Regions from separate parts of the Ramlibacter sp. PS3R-8 genome, predicted to be linked through region 1. Evidence: predicted binding sites of a transcription regulator. Region 1 holds the regulator's gene; each other region holds the start of a gene.
What was found. Region 1 encodes sigma-54, which starts transcription at its own class of promoters, with help from an activator protein. Its sites were predicted from a motif close to TGGCANGNAANCTGCTTT; they were not measured.
Positions count from the first base shown of each region.

Region 1 (4,965 bases):
GTTCCACATCGGGATGCGACGCGATTCTTTCAGCCGCATGCGGCCGGGCAGCTTGGCGTCGGGCGACAGCACCCACGCGGTCCACCCGGCATAGTTCTTCTTCCAGTGCGAGGCCAGTTGCGTGAAGAAGTCGCCTGCATTTTCCATCTGCGCCTGCTCGCGGCCGCCGCGGCCGCGCCCGGCGACCCCCGCGGCCTCGATCCGCTCGCCGTAGGGCGGATTCAGCAGCATGACGCCCGGAGTTTCGCTCGGCGGCATCCGTTGCAGTGCATCGCCGCCGCGCAATTGCACGGCGTCGCCGACACCGGCGCGCTCGGCGTTGCGCTGCGCGAAGTCGACCATCCGGAACGCCACGTCGCTGCCGAACACCGGCGCCGTCGGCGCGCGGCGGGCCGCCTGGGCTTCGGCCTTCAACGCACCCCAACCTGTTGCCGAATAGGCCCGCAGGCGCTCGAACCCGAAGCGCCGCATCAGGCCGGGCGCGATGTTGCAGGCGATCTGCGCGGCCTCGATGGCGATGGTGCCGCTGCCGCAGCACGGGTCGTACAGCGGCGTGGCCGCGTCCCATCCGCTGGCGGCGATCACGGCCGCGGCCAGCGTTTCCTTCAGCGGCGCCTCGCCCTTGTCCTCGCGCCAGCCGCGCTTGAACAGGGGTTCGCCCGACGTGTCCATGTAGAGCGTCACCTCGTCGGCCGACAGGTGGGCGAACACGCGCGCGGCGGGCCACTGGGTGTCGACGTCGGGGCGCACCCCGCCGCGTTCGCGAAAGCGGTCCGCCACCGCATCCTTGATCTTCAGCGCCGCGAAGTTCAGGCTCTTGAGCGGGCTCTGGTGGGCGGTGAGCTCGATCTTGAAGGTCTCGCGAGGCGTGAACCACTCCTCCCAGGGCACGCCCGCAGCGGCCGCGTAGAGGTCGTCTTCCGCGCGGTAGGGCTGGTGGCCGACCTGCACGAGCACGCGCTGGGCCAGGCGGGAGTGCAGGTTCAGCCGCTGCATCGCCTCCCAGTCGGCGCGCACGCGCACGCCACCGCGCAGCGTCTCGGCGGCCGTGCCGGTGATGCGCTGCACCTCGTCGGCGAGCCACGCCTCGACGCCGGCGGCGCAGGGCAGGAAAAGGGGGAGAGTGTTCACAGTTCCTTGCGCAGGTTGGCGGGGGCGATGCGCAGGGCGTCGCGGTACTTGGCCACGGTGCGCCGCGCGCATTCGATGCCCTGCTCCTTGAGCATCTCGGAAATCTGGCTGTCCGACAACGGCTTCTTGTTGCTTTCGGCGGCGACGAACTGCTTGATCAGCGCGCGCACGGCCGTGCTCGACGCATTGCCGCCGGTCTCGGTGCCCAGGGCCGAGCCGAAGAAGTATTTCAGCTCGAAGGTGCCGAACGGCGTCGACATGTACTTGGCCGTCGTCACCCGGGAGATCGTCGACTCGTGCAGGCCCAGTTCGTCCGCGATCTCGCGCAGGACCAGGGGCCGCATCGCCAGCTCGCCGTGCACGAAGAAGTTGCGCTGGCGCTCGACGATGGCGGAGGACACGCGAAGGATGGTGTCGAACCGCTGCTGGATGTTCTTGATGAACCAGCGCGCCTCCTGCAGGCGCTGCTGCAGCGCCTGGTGGCCTTCGCCCTTGTGCGCCTTCAGCGCGCCGGCGTAGACGTCGTGCACGCGCAGGCGCGGCATGACGTCCGGATTGAGCATCACCCGGAAGTGGACCCGGGCGCCGCGGCCGACCTGCGTCACCAGCACGTCGGGCACGACGATGTTGCGCTCGACGTCGATGAAGCGGCGGCCCGGCTTGGGCTCCAGCCGCGTGATCAGGCCGATCGCCGCCTTCACGTTGGGCTCCACTTCGCCGGTCAGCGCTGCCAGCCGCTTGACGTCGCGCTTGGCCAGCAGGTCCATCGGGTGCTGGCACACCTTGATCGCCGCGCAGCACGCCGTGTCGTCCGGAGTTTCCTCCGCCATGGCCCGCAGCTGCAGCAGCAGGCACTCGGCCAGGCTGCGCGCGCCGACGCCGGGCGGGTCCATCCGCTGCAGCAGGCGCAGCGCCATCGTGAAGCGGTGCTGCAGCTCCTCCTGCTGCGCCAGGTCGCCGGGCGCCAGGCTCGCAGCGAGCGCATCCAGCGAGTCCTCCAGATAGCCGTCGTCGTTCAGCGACTCGATCAGGAAGCGCAGCGCGGCGCGGTCCACTTCGTCCAGGCGCAGTGACAGCGCCTGCCGGTGCAGCCAGGAAGGCAGGGACTCGTTGCCGCGCGCCAGCTCCGTCGCATCGACCTCGCCGTCGCCGTTGTCGTTGCGGCGCGCCGCCGGCGCTTCGCCGCCCCACTCGCCGTCGTCCGGCACGGTCTCGGTGTTGCCGTCGCTCTCCCAATTGGGCGCGGCGTCGTCGCCATAGTCAGCCGGGTCCGCGGACGGCTCGGCCTCGCTGGCGGATGCAGGCGCGGCGTCGTGCCCGTTGGCCAGCGGCTCGAAGCCGGGTTCCGCTTCCGACGCCGGCCCCGGCGCGTCCGATGCCGCCGGCCCGAACTCCTCCGCGTGGTCGTCGCCCAGCACGTCGAGGAACGGGTTTTCGTCCAGCATCTGCTGGATCTCCTGGCCCAGCTCGAGGGTGGACAACTGCAACAGCCGGATCGACTGCTGCAGTTGGGGAGTCAGCGCGAGGTGCTGGGAAACGCGAAGGGAGAGCCCCTGTTTCATACTGCCGGCGGACGTCCTACATGCGGAAGTGCTCGCCGAGATAGACCCGGCGCACGTCGGCGTTGTTCACGATGTCGGCAGGGGTGCCCTGCGCCAGCACCGAACCTTCGCTGATGATGTATGCGTGGTCACAGATGCCGAGCGTCTCGCGCACGTTGTGGTCGGTGATGAGCACGCCGATGCCGCGCGACTTGAGGAAGCTGATGATGCGCTGGATCTCGATGACGGCGATCGGGTCGATGCCGGCGAAGGGCTCGTCCAGCAGGATGAAGCGCGGCTGGGTCGCGAGGGCGCGCGCGATCTCGACCCGGCGGCGTTCACCTCCGGAAAGCGCCACCGCCGGCGAATCGCGCAGGTGCTCCACCCGCAGGTCCTGCAGCAGCGCGGTCAGGCGCCGCTCGATCTCGGGCCGCGCCAGCGACGAGCCATCCGCGTTGCGCTGCAGTTCCAGCACCGCGCGCACGTTGTCCTGCACGTTCAGCTTGCGGAAGATCGAAGCTTCCTGCGGCAGGTACGACAGGCCCAGGCGCGAGCGGCGATGGATCGGCATGTGCTCCACCGGCCGGCCGTCGATGGAGATCTCGCCGCCGTCCGCGCGCACCAGGCCCACGATCATGTAGAAGGACGTCGTCTTGCCTGCCCCGTTGGGCCCGAGCAGTCCGACCACCTCGCCATTGGCGACGGCCAGCGAGACGTCCTGCACCACCTTGCGGCCGCCGTACGACTTGCGCAGGTGGCGCACTTCCAGCCGGCTGGCCGACGCGGCCACCGGCGGTTGCGCGTGCAAGGTCTCGGCGTCACCCATCAACGGCTCTCCGGCGGCAGCGTGGTGGAGGACCGCAGGCGCGGTGTCGGGCCGGACGGCGCCGGTGCCGCCGGTGCGGAGGCCGAGCTGCGCGGCGCGATGGTGGCGCGCACGCGGCCACCCGCGTTGGCCGGCGAGCCGCCCGCGGCGGCGCTGCCGTCCACGCTGAACTGGTCGTTGCTGTTGTCATAGGTGATGACGGAGCCACTGGTCTCGTCATTCACCGTCTCGCCGCGCAGCCGGCGCATCTCGGCGCGCCCGACGAACTTCACGCGGTCGGCGCGGCCGTCGTATTCGATGGTTTCGGCCTCGCCCTCGATGAATTCATCCGCGCCGTCGCGCTTTTGCCGGAAGAAGGCGCGCTTGCCGGGCTCGGCCGTCACGGTGCCGAACTGGAACCCCTCGGGGTCCTGCCGCACCGCGACGCGGGCGCCGCGGATGATGATGGACCCCTTGGTGACCACCACCTTGCCGCTGAACACGCTGGTCTGGCGCAGGTCGTCATACTTCAGCGAGTCGGCTTCCACGTTCATCGGCTTGGTGCGGTCGGCCTTTTCGGCGCCGGCCGGCGTGCCGGCCAGGGCAAGGGCCAGCAGCAGCGAAATGGAAGGGAGGATGTGGTTCATAAAGGCACGAATCTTGCTGTGATTGTAGCGACCCCCAATCGAAAAGCCCGCTCGCGCGGGCTTTTTCCCTTCGATCCCCCGCGTCGGATGTCGGGGTTTCGCTCCAGCTACTTCGACTTGCGCGCTTCGGCGACGAGGTGGTCGACGACCTGCAGGGCACGGTCCATGTTGCCGGCCAGGTCGCCGTCGACGTAGTAACGGCCCGCCACGCCCATCGCGGGAACCCCGTCCACCATGTAGGCGTCCTGCAGCTGCTTGGCGCGGCGCGCCTTGGTGGACACGGCGAAGGAGTTGTACTGCTCCTGGAACTTCGCCTTGTCCACCCCGTTCTTTTCGACGAAGGCGAGGATCTGGTCCTCCTTGGCGGTCGGCTGGCGGTTCACGTGGATCTCGGCGAACACCTTGCCATGCAGTTCTTCGACCTTGCCCATGGCCTCCAGCGCGTAGTACAGGCGCTGCTGCGGCACGAATTCGTCGCGGAAGGCCACCGGCACGCGGCGGAACGCCACGTCCGCCGGCGCCTTCTTCACCCAGGCGTTGAGCTTGGGCTCGAAGGCATTGCAGTGCGGGCAGCTGTACCAGAAGAATTCGACCACCTCGATCTTGCCGGCCGGCGCCTCGACGAGCGCCCGCTTCTCGAGCGCCCGGAAGTCCTTGCCTTCCTGGGGCGTGCGGACCTGCGCCAGCATCAGTCCCGGAAAGCCCAGGGCCGTGGTGCCCAGGACGGCCGCCGTGGCCGCCGGAAAGTCGCGTCGCTTCATTGCTCTGGTTCTCCTAGATTCGTTTCTGAGCGCGGCGCCGGCGCAATGGTTCCGCCAGCGGGTCAGCCTGCCGTCAGCGT
Region 1 is NZ_JBBHGT010000006.1:20,315-25,279, forward strand. It holds gene WG902_RS18460 (THUMP domain-containing class I SAM-dependent RNA methyltransferase) at 1-1,131, opposite strand, end outside; gene rpoN (RNA polymerase factor sigma-54) at 1,128-2,693, opposite strand; gene lptB (LPS export ABC transporter ATP-binding protein) at 2,710-3,498, opposite strand; gene lptA (lipopolysaccharide transport periplasmic protein LptA) at 3,498-4,124, opposite strand; gene WG902_RS18480 (thiol:disulfide interchange protein DsbA/DsbL) at 4,232-4,885, opposite strand; gene WG902_RS18485 (SPOR domain-containing protein) at 4,959-4,965, opposite strand, start outside.

Region 2 (4,965 bases), on a different contig from region 1:
TGCCTGGATTACTGGACGGAGTGGTTCGCGCGGTGATGTGGGCGGGGATACCGGGGTTCGGCTGCGCGCTCACCGCCGGCCTACAGGGCCTACTGGAGCCGATGTTCAAGTGGCCTTGCGCGCCACCATCCCGATCAGCGCCGAATGCCCCTTGTGCCCATTGCCTTCGGCGAGCTCCGCCTCGTACTCGCGCAGCTCCAGGATCTCCATCCCTGCGAAGGCTTCGCGCAGCAGCTCCGGCGTGTACATGTGCGACGCGCGCGGCGGGCCGCCGGTGCGGTAGTCCAGCTGCCTGGGCGTATAGCCCTGCAGCACCAGCGTGCCGCCCGGCTTGAGGCAGGCGACGATGCCCTTGAAGATGCGCGCCCGCTGCACCGGGTCGGCGAACTGGAAGAAGATGGCGGCGACGCCGTCGTAGATGTTGTGCGGCCAGCGCAGGTCGACGATGTCGGAGATCGCGAAGTTCACCTTCACGCCGGTGATGCGCGCGAAGTCGCGCGCCTTGCGCACGCCCACCTCGGAGATGTCGAACGCATCCACGGTCAGGCCGCGCTGCGCCAGCCAGACGCTGTTGCGGCCTTCCCCGTCCGCGATGCTCAGCACCCGTTGGCCAGCCTGCCACACGTCGGCATGCTCCACCAGCCAGCCGTTGGGCTCGGTGCCGAACAGGTAGCCGCTTTCCGAGAAGCGCCGGTTCCAGGCGCCTGCCGGGTCTTCGAAGGGTTGCGGGGAAGTAGCGGCCGGGTCCATGCCTCATCTTAGGCACGAGCGGCGCGCGCAACCCTCAGGGAAACCCTTCGACGGGTCGAAGGACGTGTCGGGGAGATTCCTAAGCGCCGGCCAGCGCGTCCAGCGGCCAGCGCGGCTTGACGTCGAACGCGTAGGACAGGCGGGCCTGCTCGACCCCGGCCTGCAGCCGCATGGCCGCCGCCAGGGCGATCATGGCCCCGTTGTCCGTGCACAGCGCGAGTTCCGGGTAGTGCACCCGCACGCCGCGCTTGCGGCATGCCGCGTCGAGCTGGGCCCGCAGCAACCGGTTGGCGCCGACGCCGCCGGCCACCACGATGCGCTGCAGGCCGCTGCTTTCGAGCGCCGCCAGTGACTTTTTCACCAGGACATCGACGATGGCCGCTTCCGTCGATGCCGCCAAATCAGCCTTGCGCGCTTGCAGTTCGCCACCCAGCTTGTTCACCTGGGTGAGCACGGCGGTCTTGAGGCCGGCGAAGGAAAAGTCCAGGTCACCGCTGTGCAGCAGCGGCCGCGGCAGCTTGAAGGCGGCGGGATCGCCCTGCTGCGCCAGCCGCGACAGCGCAGGCCCGCCGGGATAGCCCAGGCCGAGCAGCTTGGCGGACTTGTCGAAAGCCTCGCCGGCCGCATCGTCGATGGTTTCGCCCAGCATCCGGTAGCTGCCGACGCCTTCTACCTGCATCAGCTGCGTATGCCCGCCGGACACGAGCAGGGCAATGAACGGGAATTGCGGCGGATCCTGGCCCAGGAAGGGCGACAGCAGGTGGCCTTCGAGGTGGTGCACGCCGAGCACCGGTTTGCCCAACGCGGCGCCGAGCGCGCAGGCGACGCCGGCGCCCACCAGCAGCGCGCCGGCCAGCCCCGGCCCGCGTGTGTATGCCACCACGTCGATGTCGGGCAGCCGACAACCGGCCTCCGCCAGCACCTGTTCGGCCAGCGGAAGCACGCGGCGGATGTGATCCCGGCTTGCCAGCTCCGGCACCACGCCGCCGTAGGCCTGGTGCATCTCCACCTGGCTGTGCAGGGCGTGGGCGCGCAGCACCGGGACTTGCGTCCCGGCGGTTTCGACCAGCGCGACACCGGTCTCGTCGCAGGAGGACTCGATGCCCAGAACGATCATGCGGCGAGTGTAGCGGCGGGCCCTTGCCCTCACGGCGGCGGCATGTTTGTTGCTGCATGACGCTCCAATGACTTCCGGATCCAGCTTCCTGCTCGCTGCCCGCCAGTGCGAGATCGCCGAACTGGAGCACCTGGCGCGCACGGGCGAGCTGGTCGGCGCCATCGGCCGCCTGGTCCACGCGCTGCAGCGCGAGCGCGGGCTGTCGAACGTGTTCCTCGGCTCCCACGGCAGCCGCTTTGCGGACCAGCGCCTGCAACAGGTGGCCGAATGCGGGCTCGCCGAGCAGCAGGTGCGCGCCCAATTCGACCTCCTGGACACCGCGTCCAGCCACGTGCGCAATGGCGCGCGCCTGTTCAGCCGAGTGGCGGTGGTGCTGCACGGCCTGGACGGGCTGGCGCAGCTGCGCGAGCAGGTGGCGGCGCGGGCGGTCTCGACGCGCGAAGCGACGGCAGCCTTCGTCAAGCTGGTCGCCGGGTTGCTGGCAGTGGTGTTCGAGGCGGCCGACAGCGCGACCGACCCCGCCATCTCGCGCGCGCTGGTGGCGATGTTCAATTTCATGCAGGGCAAGGAATTCGCAGGCCAGGAGCGCGCCTTCGGCGCCGGGGCTTTCGCCTCCGGCGCCATCGACGGGGCCGGGCAGCAGCAGTGGCGCCACCTGGTGGAGTCGCAGCAGGCGTGCTTCCAGGTGTTCTGCGATTTCGCGGATGCCGAGGTGCTGCGCGTCGACCATTCCAGCCGCGACGCGTCGCTGCTGGCGGAGGTCGATCGGCTGCGGCGTGTCGCCTGCGCCGGCCGCCCGGGCCCGCTGGACGCGAATCTCAGCCCCGCCTGGTTCGAGCTGCTCACGCGCCGCATCGACGCGATGCGCAGCGTCGAGGACGTGCTGGCACTGCACCTGCGGACGCTGTGCGAAGACCGCATCGCGCAGGCGCGCGGCGAATTGCGGGACCAGCGCGCCATGCTCGATGCGCTGGCCAGGGGCGCGCTGGATCCGGGACCGGAGGAGGCGACGGTCTATGGGCCGCACCTGGAGCGCTCCATGCTCGGCATGCTGCAGGAGCAGTCGCGCCGCCTGCAGGCGATGGGCGACGAACTCGATGCGGTGCGGGCGACGCTGAACGAGCGCAAGGCGGTGGAGCGCGCCAAGGGTTTGCTGATGGCGCACCGGCAGATGAGCGAGGACGAGGCGTACAAGGCGCTGCGGCAGATGGCGATGAACCAGAACCGCCGGCTGGTGGACGTCGCCGAGGCGGTGCTGTCGTTGGCGGAGGTGCTGCCGGGGCGGGGACGCTGAGGCAGGGTGCACTGCTGCAGTGCACAAAAAGAGTGCGCTGCGCACGTTTATCCGTCATTCCCGCGCAGGCGGGAATCCAGGGCTCCCGCATTCGTTGCCCGTGAAAGCCCTGGATCCCCGCCTTGGCGGGGATGACAACTGCGTGCTGGCACGGTCCCTGCATAACCCCATCGAGATCGGGCGCCAACGGCGGCGCGCGAACACACCGACATCCGGACAACGGCGTCCCTCCCTGCGTGCAAGAGCGCGCAGTGCGACGGGCGCCGTTTTCTTTTATCTCTTCGCAACCCAGGAGCACACGATGCACAACCCCACCACCCCGGTCACCCGCCGTACCGTCCTGCAAGGCGCGGCCGCCCTCGGCGGCACCAGCCTGTTCCCCGGCATCGTGATGGCGCAGGGCACGGCGCTCGAAACCAAGGCCGCCAAGCTCGGCTTCATCGCGCTCACCGACGCCGCGCCGCTGTTCGTGGCCGACGAAAAGGGCTTCTTCAAGAAGCACGGCATGACCGAGGTGGAGGTGCTCAAGCAATCCTCCTGGGGCGCGACGCGCGACAACCTTGTGCTGGGCTCCAAGAGCAACGGCATCGACGGCGCCCACATCCTGACGCCCATGCCCTACCTGATCAGCACCGGCGCCGTGACGGCCAACAACGTGCAGGTGCCGATCAACATCCTGGCCCGCCTCAACCTGGGCGGCCAGTGCATCTCGGTGGCCAACGAATACAAGGACTTGAAAGTCGGGCTGGACAACAAGACGTTCAAGAAGGCGCTGCTGGACAAGCGCCTGAAGACCGGCAAGCCGGTCAATGCCGCGGTGACCTTCCCGGGCGGTACGCACGACCTGTGGATGCGCTACTGGATGGCGGCCGGGACCGTGGATCCCAACCGCGACATCAACACCATCGTGGTCCCGCCTGCGCAGATGGTGGCCAACATGAAGGTGGGCAGCATGGACACCTTCTGCGTGTGCGAGCCGTGGAACCGGCAACTGATCAACCAGAAGATCGGCTACACGGCCCTGACCACCAGCGAACTGTGGATGAACCACCCGGAGAAGGCGTTCGCGATGCGCGCCGACTACGTGCAGGCCAACCCCAATGCCACGAAGGCGCTGCTCAAGGCCGTGATGGAAGCGCAGATGTGGTGCGAGGACCCGAAGAACCGCGCCGAAGTGGCCGAGATCTGCTCGCGCCGCCGCTGGATCAGCGCCCCGGTGGAAGACGTGATCGACCGCGTCAAGGGCGACTTCGACTACGGCACCGGCCGCGTCGAGGCCAACAGCAAGTTCCAGATGCGCTTCTGGAAGGACAACGCCTCCTATCCGTTCCAGAGCCACGACCTGTGGTTCCTCACCGAGAACCAGCGCTGGGGCTACCTGCCGCCGAACCTGGACACCAAGGCGCTCATCGCCAAGGTCAACCGCGAGGACATCTGGCGCGCAGCCGCCAGTGAACTCGGCGTCGCCGCCAAGGAGATCCCCACCTCCACGTCGCGCGGCGTCGAGAAGTTCTTCGACGGCAAGGTCTTCGACCCGGCCAACCCGAAGAAGTACCTCGACTCGCTCGAGATCAAGAACATCAAGTCCGCCTGAGGCCGCACCATGAGCACCTCCGACATCGTCGAACCGATCGGGCTCGCGGCGCCCGCCGCGCCCCACCCGGTCGCGACCTTCGCGCGCGATGCCGTGCGCGGCTTCATGACACACGTCTTGCCGCCGCTGGTGGTGATCGGCCTGTTCGTGCTGATCTGGCAGATGCTGGGTTCGCGGCCCGGCGCATCGCTGCCCGCGCCCACCAAGGTG
Region 2 is NZ_JBBHGT010000003.1:597,241-602,205, reverse strand. It holds gene WG902_RS14370 (LysR family transcriptional regulator) at 1-36, shown strand, start outside; gene WG902_RS14365 (class I SAM-dependent methyltransferase) at 106-750, opposite strand; gene tsaD (tRNA (adenosine(37)-N6)-threonylcarbamoyltransferase complex transferase subunit TsaD) at 830-1,867, opposite strand; gene WG902_RS14355 (nitrate- and nitrite sensing domain-containing protein) at 1,935-3,161, shown strand; gene WG902_RS14350 (CmpA/NrtA family ABC transporter substrate-binding protein) at 3,463-4,755, shown strand; gene ntrB (nitrate ABC transporter permease) at 4,765-4,965, shown strand, end outside.
Region 2: a site for sigma-54 is predicted at 3,308-3,325, ahead of WG902_RS14350 (CmpA/NrtA family ABC transporter substrate-binding protein). Genes of this name have one in related genera too.

Region 3 (4,965 bases), on a different contig from region 1:
GCTCCGCGCAGCTGCGGTGCGCCACCAGCACGGCGTCGGGCGTGTCGATGATCAGCAGGTCCTGCGTGCCCACCGCCACCACCGGCCGGTGCGGGGCATGCACGAAGGTGTTGCGCGCATTCAACGCCCAGCCCTGGCCGTGCAGGCGGTTGTCGTCGGCATCGGCCGGCCCCAGGTCCGCCACGGCGTTCCAGCTGCCCACGTCGCTCCACTGCCCGCGGAACGGCAGCACCGCCACCTGGTCATGGCGCTCCATCACGGCGTAGTCGATGCTCTGCGAGCGGCAAGCCTCGAACTCGGCGCGGCCCGGCCGCAGGAAGGAGATGCCGGGAGAGGGCGTCAGGCCCTCGTCCGTGTCGGCCTTGGCCATCGCGGCGCGGCAGGAGGCCAGGATGTCCGGCGCATGCTGTTCCAGCGCCTCGATGAGCACGCGGGCCTGCACGAGGAAGATGCCGGCGTTCCACAACGCATCGCCGGCCAGCAGCAGTTCCTGCGCGCGCGCCCCGTCGGGCTTCTCCACGAACTGGGCCACCTGCAGGCTGCCGTCGGGACGTGCCGCGCCCTGGCGGATGTAGCCGTAGGCGGTGCTCGGGAAAGTCGGGACCACGCCGAAGGTGACGATGGCGCCGGAGGCCGCGGCGCTCAGGCCCTCCTTCATGGTCCGGCCGAAGGCCGCGGCGTCGGGAATGTGGTGGTCGGCGGGGCAGAACAGCAGGTATTCGTCCTCCGCGGCATGCAGCGCGGCCAGGGCCATGGCGGCCGCGGTGTTGCGCGCCGCCGGCTCGAGGATCACGGTGCCCTTCGCCTTGGCCAGGCGATAGACGTCGGCCACGAGGAAGCGGTGGTCCTCCGCAGCGACGGCCAGCAACCGCGAGCCGAGCGGCGCCACGCGTTCCAGCGTCAGCTGCAGCAGGCTCTTGTTGCCGATCAGCGGCACGAACTGCTTGGGAAAGCTCTTGCGGCTCAATGGCCACAGGCGGGTGCCGGAGCCGCCGCAAAGGATGACGGGAGTGATGGAGCCCATCCCGTGAATGATAAGGCTCGGCTTTGGCGCGAGGGTCCGGGCGCCGCGCCTTTCTCGTGGATGAGGGCGGGGCCGGTAGGATTACCGCATGAGCGCTCCATCCCCCTCCTTCGGCCTGGTCATCGTCGGTGACGAGATCCTCTCCGGCAAACGCGCCGACAAGCACCTGCCCAAGGTGATCGAGCTGCTCAATGCGCGCGGCCTGCAACTGGCCTGGGCCGAATACGTGGGCGACTCGCCGGAGCGCATCACGGCCACCCTGCAACGGTCCTTCGCCTCGGGCGACGTGGTGTTCTCCTGCGGCGGCATCGGCGCGACCCCGGACGACCACACCCGGCAATGTGCGGGCCGGGCCCTGGGCGTTGCGCTCGAACTGCATCCGCAGGCCGAGGCCCTGATCCGCGAGCGCATGCAGGACACCGCCCGCGAGCAGGGCGTGCCTTACGAGCCGGACCGGCCGGACAACATCCACCGCCTGAACATGGGGGTGTTTCCGAAGGGCGCCTCCATCATCCGCAACCCCTACAACAAGATCCCCGGCTTCACGGTGGGCAGCGTGCACTTCGTCCCGGGATTTCCCGTGATGGCGTGGCCGATGATCGAGAACGTGCTGGACGCCCATTACAGCCACCTGTTCACGCGCGATGCGTACCTGGAGAAGTCGGTCATCGTGTTCGGCTCGATGGAGGCCACCCTCACGCCGCTGATGGAGCAGGTGGAGCGCGAGCATCCGCAGGTGAAGGTGTTCAGCCTGCCGAGCGTCGACCATCCCACGTGGGGCCGCCACATCGACCTGGGGGTCAAGGGAGCCCCGGCGGATGTCGACCCGGCCTATCGGACCTTGCTCGACGGTTTGGCCCGTCTGCAGGTCAAACTCGGCCCTGAATTGGTGCGTCCTTAGCTTGCACCGGCGGAGTGCGCGGGGGCTTTTTGCACCTGAACAGTGCGGTGCCTCCTGCGATCCGCAAGGGTCCCGTAGGGAAAAGACCTCAGGATCGGTGAGAATCGCCGGGCTTCGCGCCGTGACGCATGCACCAGCTTTGGCACAGAACCTGCATCCCGCAAGCCGCACGCTTATCCAACAACCAACCATCCCCCAGGAGAACCTTGATGGCAGCCAAGACCGTCGCAGACGTCATGAAGATGGTGAAGGACAACGAAGTCAAGTTCGTCGACTTCCGCTTCACCGACACCCGCGGCAAGGAGCAGCACGTGACCGTGCCCGTCTCCCATTTCGATGAAGACAAGTTCACGGCCGGCCACGCCTTCGACGGCTCGTCGATCGCCGGCTGGAAGGGCATCGAAGCCTCCGACATGCTGCTGATGCCGGACGCGAACACGGCCAACATCGACCCGTTCTTCGAAGAGACGACGCTGATCATGTCGTGCGACGTGCTGGAGCCGGGTGACGGCAAGGCCTACGACCGCGACCCGCGTTCCATCGCCAAGCGCGCCGAGGCCTACCTAAAGGCCTCCGGCATCGGCGACACCGCCTACTTCGGCCCGGAACCCGAATTCTTCATCTTCGACGACGTGCGCTGGGCCGCCGGCCCCAGCGGCTGCTTCGTCGAGATCGACGAGTACGAAGCGCCGTGGAACACCGGCAAGAAGCTGGAAGGCGGCAACAAGGGCCACCGTCCCACCACCAAGGGCGGCTACTTCCCCGTGCCCCCGGTCGACAGCACGCAGGACATGCGCGCCGAGATGTCCTTGATCCTCGAGTCGGTGGGCATCCCGGTCGAAGTGTTCCACCACGAAGTGGCGGGCGCGGGCCAGAACGAGATCGGCACCAGGTTCAGCACGCTGGTCGAGCGCGCGGACTGGTCGCAGCTGCAGAAATACGTGATCCTGAACGTCGCCAATGCCTACGGCAAGACGGCGACCTTCATGCCCAAGCCCATCGTCGGCGACAACGGCTCCGGCATGCACGTGCACCAGTCGGTGTGGAAAGGCGGCAAGAACCTGTTCGCAGGCGAAGGCTATGCCGGCCTGTCCGAGCTGGCGCTGTACTACATCGGCGGCATCATCAAGCACGCGCGCGCGCTCAACGCCATCACCAACCCCGGCACCAACAGCTACAAGCGGCTGGTGCCCGGCTTCGAAGCGCCCGTGAAGCTGGCGTATTCGTCGCGCAACCGCTCGGCCTCCATCCGCATTCCGTATGTGGCCAACCCGAAGGGGCGCCGCATCGAGTGCCGCTTCCCGGACCCCTTGATGAACCCCTACCTGGGTTTCGCCGCCATGCTGATGGCCGGCCTGGACGGCATCGAGAACAAGATCCATCCGGGCGAGGCGGCGACCAAGGACCTGTACCACCTGCCGCCGGAAGAGGACGCGAAGATCCCGACCGTGTGCCACAGCCTGGACCAGGCGCTGGAGTACCTGGACAACGACCGGACCTTCCTGACCAAGGGTGGCGTGTTCACCGACGCCATGATCGACGCCTACATCGAGCTGAAGATGACGGAAGTCACCCGCTTCCGCATGACGACGCACCCGATCGAGTTCGACATGTACTACTCTCTGTAATTAATCACAGGTTGGGTGGTGAAAGAGGCGACTTTGTCGCCTCTTTCCGTTTCAAATCAACAGCTTATTTGGCAATCTGAAGAGTTTGCGCGATACTGGAAGGCCATCCTGCATCTCGATGCTGGGAGCACCGATGAAACACGCTTACCTCCTGATTCCGCTCGCAGCCGCCGCTTTCATTGGCGCCGCATCGGCACAGACCAAGATTTTCCGCTGCGGCAACACGTACACCAACGACGAAGCCCAGGCCAAGGCCCAGGGCTGCAAGCTCGTCGAAGGCGGCAACGTGACCGTCGTCACGGGGACGCGCTATACGCCTCCGAAGGAGGGCCCCGGCGCCAAGGTCGTGACGGCGCCTGCGGCGGGTGGCCAGCGCATCGACTCCGGCGAGCAGAAGGCGCGTGACGCCGATGCGCGCGCCATCCTCGAGGCCGAGCTCAAGAAGGCGGAAGCACGCCTGGCCGAGCTGAAGACGGAGTTCAACAACGGCGAGCCCGAGAAACAGGGCGCCGAGGGCCGCAATTACCAGAAGTACCTCGATCGGGTCGCCGAACAGAAGGCGAACATCGAACGCACCGAGAAAGACATTGCCGGACTCAAACGCGAACTCGGGCGCGCCGGCAACGCCACCCCGACGGCAGTCAACAAATAAGGCTTCTGCCGGGCTGGTTGCGGCAACGCAGCAAAATGGGGGCTTGAGTACCAAGTCCTCCACCGCTGTCCGCTTCCAGTCCTTCGACCTGCTGGCCACCCTGGTGGCCGTGGTGCGCGGCGACGGCACCGTGCTGTTCGCCAACTCCGCGCTCGAGGATGCCCTGGGTACCTCTCGCCGCGCCATCGAGGGCGCCAGCTTCCTCCCCCTCTTTGCCGAACCCACCGTCTTGCGCAGCGCGCTCGATGGCGCCCGGATCAACGAATACGCCGCGCTGCGCTACGACGCGCGGCTGCTGCGGCAGCAGGGCGAGCCGATGCCCGTGCACGTGGTGCTGGCACAGACCGAAACGGCCGACGAGTTCGTGGTGGAACTGCTGCCGCTGGAAGCCCAGACCCGCCAGGACCGCGAGGAGCGGCTGATCGACCAGGCGCAGGCCAACAAGGAATTGATCCGCAACCTGGCCCACGAGATCAAGAACCCGCTGGGAGGCATCCGCGGCGCCGCGCAGTTGCTGGAGATGGAAATCGACTCGCGCGACCTGAAGGAATACACGCGCGTCATCATCCACGAGGCGGACCGCCTGCAGACACTGGTGGACCGCCTGCTGGCGCCGCACCGCCGGCCCCACGTGGTGGGCGACGTCAACATCCACGAAGTTTGCGAGCGCGTCCGCTCGCTGATCCTCGCGGAGTTTCCGCGCGGCTTGCGCGTGGTTCGGGACTACGACACCTCCATTCCGGAATTCCGCGGCGACCGG
Region 3 is NZ_JBBHGT010000002.1:229,896-234,860, reverse strand. It holds gene WG902_RS09055 (mannose-1-phosphate guanylyltransferase/mannose-6-phosphate isomerase) at 1-1,024, opposite strand, end outside; gene WG902_RS09050 (competence/damage-inducible protein A) at 1,113-1,925, shown strand; gene glnA (type I glutamate--ammonia ligase) at 2,135-3,553, shown strand; gene WG902_RS09040 (hypothetical protein) at 3,687-4,205, shown strand; gene glnL (nitrogen regulation protein NR(II)) at 4,249-4,965, shown strand, end outside.
Region 3: a site for sigma-54 is predicted at 2,066-2,083, ahead of glnA (type I glutamate--ammonia ligase). Genes of this name have one in related genera too.

Region 4 (4,965 bases), 140 kb from region 1:
AGGTTCTTGTACATGGCGTTGTTGATCGCCATGACCCCGGTCGTGGCCATCAGCAGCGTGTAGCCATCGGGGGGCGCCTTGGCGACCGCGTCGGCGCCGATGTTGCCGCCTGCGCCGGGGCGGTTGTCGATGACGACGGGCTGGCCGAGCGCCGTTGCCAGGCGGTCGCCGACCAGGCGCGCGAAGATGTCCGTCGATCCGCCCGGGGCGAACGGAACCACGATCCGCAGGCCGCGCGACGGCCAGGCTTGCGCATGCGCGGCGGGGACCGCCAGGGCGAAAAGCGCGATGCCGGTGAGCGCCGCGAGAAGTCTTGCACGCATGCGGGATGTCTCCTGTTGTGATTGTCGGGGCCGCGAGGGTCGGCCGAAGGGGGGGAGTATCACACCGGTCACGAAGCCTCGGACAGAGGGTTGGCCCGGGCTCCAGGCCGCGGGATGGTCCCAACGGTGACGACGGATAGCGCCACGCAAAAAAAAGGGGCCCGCCGAAGCGGGCCCAACATCCAAAGGAGACCTTGCGTCCACATGGGCCGCGGCGTGCCACCGCGGCCGGGGACGAACCTCAGCGGTTGTAGGCGGTTTCGCCGTGGCTGGAAATGTCCAGGCCCTCGCGCTCTTCCTCTTCGGTGACGCGCAGGCCGATCAGCAGGTCGACGATCTTGTAGGCGATGAAGGCGACGACACCGGACCAGACGATCGTGGTCAGCACGCCCTGGAACTGGATCCAGACCTGGCCGCCGATCGAGTACTCCGGGTTGGTCTTGTTCGCAACGTAGTCGTAGATGCCCGTGCCGCCGAGCGAGGGCGCGGCGAACACGCCGGTCAGCAGCGCACCCAGGATGCCGCCCACGCCGTGGACGCCGAACACGTCCAGCGAGTCGTCGGCGCCCAGCAGGCGCTTGAGGCCGTTGACACCCCACAGGCAGATCAGGCCGGCCAGCAGGCCGATGACGATGGCGCCCATCGGGCCGACGAAGCCGCACGCCGGGGTGATGGCCACGAGGCCGGCAACGGCGCCGGACGCAGCGCCCAGCATCGAGGCCTTGCCCTTGGAGAGCGCCTCACCGGCCATCCACGACAGCGTCGCGGCGGCGGTGGCCACCAGCGTGTTGACGAAGGCCAGGGCCGTGACGCCGTTGGCTTCCAGGTTGGAGCCGGCGTTGAAGCCGAACCAGCCCACCCACAGCAGCGAGGCGCCGACCATCGTCAGGGTCAGGCTGTGCGGCGTGAGGGATTCCTTGCCGTAGCCGATGCGCTTGCCCACCAGGTAGGCGCCCACCAGGCCGGCGACACCGGCGTTGATGTGCACCACCGTGCCGCCCGCGAAGTCCAGCGCGCCCTTGGCCCACAACCAGCCGGCCGCACCGGTCACGGTCTCGAGGGTCTTGGCGTCGGTGATCGCATCCGGGCCGTCCCAGTACCACACCATGTGGGCGATCGGCAGGTAGGCGAACGTGAACCAGATCGCGCAGAACAGCAGCACCGCGGAGAACTTGATGCGTTCGGCGAAGGCGCCGACGATCAGCGCGCAGGTGATGGCGGCGAAGGTTGCCTGGAAGGCGACGAACGTCAGTTCCGGGATCACCACGCCCTTGCTGAAGGTGGCGGCGACGGAGTCCGGCGTGATCCCCGACAGGAAGATCTTGCTGAAGTTGCCCATGAACGGGTTGCTGGACGTGAACGCCACGCTGTACCCGTAGATGACCCACAGCACGAAGATCATGCAGCTGACGGCGAACACCTGCATCAGCACCGACAGCATGTTCTTGCTGCGGACCAGGCCGCCGTAGAACAGCGCCAGCCCGGGCAGGATCATCAGCAGCACCAGCACGGTGGAGATCGTCATCCAGGCGGTGTCCCCCTTGTTCGGCGTCGGAGCGGGAGCGGCGGCAGTTGCAGCAGCCGGCGCCGCCGTTGCTGCGGCGGGCGCCGCGGCCGCGGCAGCAGGTGCTGATTCGGCAGGCGCGGCAGCGGCAGGAGCGGCCGCTGGCGCGGCCGTCTGCGCGACAGCGGCGACGCTGCCGATCATCAGGCCCAGGCCAATGGCCAGGGATGCGAGAAATTTCCTCATGACGTGTCTCTCTTGCGTGTGTGAATGGGTTTTCAGAGGGCTTCCTTGCCGGTCTCACCGGTCCGGATGCGCACGACTTGCTCCAGGTCGTACACGAAGATCTTTCCGTCACCGATCTTGCCGGTGCGGGCCGCGCCTTCGACGGCCTCGATGACGCGCTCCACCAGGTCGTCGGCCACCGCCGCCTCGATCTTCACCTTGGGCAGGAAGTCGACGACGTATTCCGCGCCGCGATACAGCTCGGTGTGGCCCTTCTGGCGGCCGAAGCCCTTGACCTCGGTGACGGTGATGCCCTGCACGCCGATGGCGGAGAGCGACTCGCGCACTTCGTCGAGCTTGAAGGGTTTGATGATGGCGGTGACGAGTTTCATGCTGGCTCCTTCTGAACTTCAGAACGCGTACTTGATCCCGAGCACAAAGGTGGCCTTGCCCAGGTTCTTGTTTTCCGCGCCGCGATAGCTGTTGGTGTCGGTGTCGACATAGGCGGCGGTGGCGGTCAGGCCATTGCCGAAGTCCTTGCCCAGGGTGATGGCCCAGTCGGTATAGGAAGCAGCGGAATTGTTGTGCACGTGCTGGTAGCCGATGTGCGGCGTGACCGTCAGGCCCCAGAACCCCGTGTCGATGGTGGCGGACAGGTCGACGTAGTTGCTGTTCTGGCTGTCGGCGAAACCGAACAGGTTGGTGACGGCATGCGAATACTTCAGCGTGGCGGGACCCCAGGTGCCGGCCAGGTAGATCTCGGTGGTGTCGGGGTTCGGGGTGAGGCCCGAACTCGGGTAGAGATAGCGCAGCGCGCCGAGGTCGAAGGCGAAGGCGCCCAACGCGTACTTGTAGCCGCCATACACGTCGACTTCGACGTTCGCGTCGCCGCCCGCATCCTTGATCCACCGGATGCTGGAAGCCCACGTGCCGATATAGAAGCCGCTCGAATGCGCGAAGTCCACGCCGCCCTGGATCGCCGGGCTCAGGCGGGTCTGCGAGATGCCGCGATAGCGGTAGTCGGTGACGGCGCCCACGTTGAAGGACAGCGTGTAATCGGGCGCCGGCGCTGCTGCGGGCTGGGCCTGCGCCACGACCGCGCCGGACGCGGCGAGGGTGGACAACAGCACGGCAAGTTTGGCTTTCATGTAGGAATCTCTCCGTTCGTTTGTGGGATGCAGCCCCTGATAGCAGGAGGCGTGCCATCCACCAGAAAGAGGGGCGCGGCGTCCGCGCGTCGCGCGGGCGGGCGTTGTAAAGAACGAGATGGCTCGGCCTTGGCATGGCCTGCACCACCCCGGTGCCGGCGCGACGCCCGAACGCGCAGCCGCTTCCATCGCGCACCTGAATAGGGAGGAGCCCCGCCGTGAGCCTTTGTTTGGTGCAAAGCCGGGCCCTGCTCGGCCTGGAGGCCGCCGCCGTGACCGTCGAAGTCCACCTGTCCAACGGGCTGCCCAATTTCAGGCTGGTCGGATTGGCGGACACGGAAGTCAAGGAGGCCCGCGAGCGCGTGCGCTCGGCCCTGCTCACCTGCGGCCTTGCGTTCCCGCACAACAAGCACATCACCGTCAACCTGGCGCCGGCCGACCTGCCCAAGGACTCCGGCCGCTTCGACCTGCCCATCGCGCTGGGCATCCTGGCGGCCAGCGGCCAGATCGACGCGGCCCGGCTGGCCGGCCATGAATTCGCCGGCGAGCTTTCCTTGTCGGGCGAGTTGCGGCCGGTGCGCGGCGCGCTGGCCACCAGCCTGGCGCTGCATGCGGGCGGCGTGGATGCGCGCCTCGTGCTGCCGCCCGCCAGCGCCGAAGAGGCTGCGTTGGTGCCGGGCGCGCACGTGGTGCGGGCGCGGCACCTGCTGGACGTGGTGCGGTACTTCCTGCCGCAGGTGGAAGGGGCCGAAGCGCCGGAGCCCACGGACGGCTGGACGCGGCTGGTGACCGGGACACCCTCCACAGCGGCGGTCTATCCGGACCTGGCGGACGTGAAGGCCCAGGCGGGCGCCCGCAGGGCCATGGAGATCGCGGCGGCAGGCGGGCATTCGGTGCTGCTGGTCGGGCCGCCCGGCGCCGGCAAGTCGATGCTGGCGCAACGCTTCGCCGGCCTGCTGCCGCCGATGACGGTGGCCGAGGCGCTGGAAAGCGCGGCGGTCTCCAGCCTGGCGGGCCGCTTCTCCCTGCAGCACTGGGCGCAGCGGCCGACCTGCGCGCCGCACCATTCGGCCAGCGCGGTGGCGCTGGTCGGCGGCGGCTCGCCGCCGCGGCCGGGCGAGATCTCGCTGGCGCACCACGGCGTGCTGTTCCTCGACGAGCTGCCGGAGTTTCCGCGCCAGGCGCTGGAGGCCTTGCGCGAGCCGCTCGAGACCGGCCGCATCACCATCGCCCGCGCGGCGCGCCGCAGCGAGTTCCCGGCCCGCTTCCAATTGGTGGCGGCGATGAACCCGTGTCCCTGTGGCTGGCTCGGGTCGGGGCGCAGTTGCCGCTGCTCGCCGGAGCAGGTGGCGCGCTACCAAGGCCGCTTGAGCGGACCGCTGCTCGATCGCATCGACCTGCACGTCGAAGTCCCGGCGCTGGCGCCGGCGGAACTGCTCGACGCGCCGGCGGGCGAGCCGACCGCGCCGGTGCAGGCGCGCTGCACGGCGGCACGTGCGCGCGCCGTGCAGCGGCAAGGCGCCGCCAACCACGCACTGCAAGGCGAAGCACTCGACCTGCACGTGGCGCTGGGTGCCGCCGCGGGGGACTTCCTGCGCATGGCGGCGGCGCGCCTCGGCTGGAGCGCGCGCTCGACCCATCGCGTGCTGAAGGTGGCCCGCACGATCGCCGACCTCGCGGCGTCAGCGACCGTCGAGGTTGCGCATGTGGCGGAGGCCGTGCAATACCGCAGGTCCCTTTCGGCCTCGTAGGCCGGGTTGCGCGA
Region 4 is NZ_JBBHGT010000006.1:162,264-167,228, forward strand. It holds gene WG902_RS19150 (Bug family tripartite tricarboxylate transporter substrate binding protein) at 1-323, opposite strand, end outside; gene WG902_RS19155 (ammonium transporter) at 565-2,073, opposite strand; gene glnK (P-II family nitrogen regulator) at 2,106-2,444, opposite strand; gene WG902_RS19165 (TorF family putative porin) at 2,463-3,200, opposite strand; gene WG902_RS19170 (YifB family Mg chelatase-like AAA ATPase) at 3,419-4,951, shown strand.
Region 4: a site for sigma-54 is predicted at 3,240-3,257, ahead of WG902_RS19165 (TorF family putative porin). Genes of this name have one in related genera too.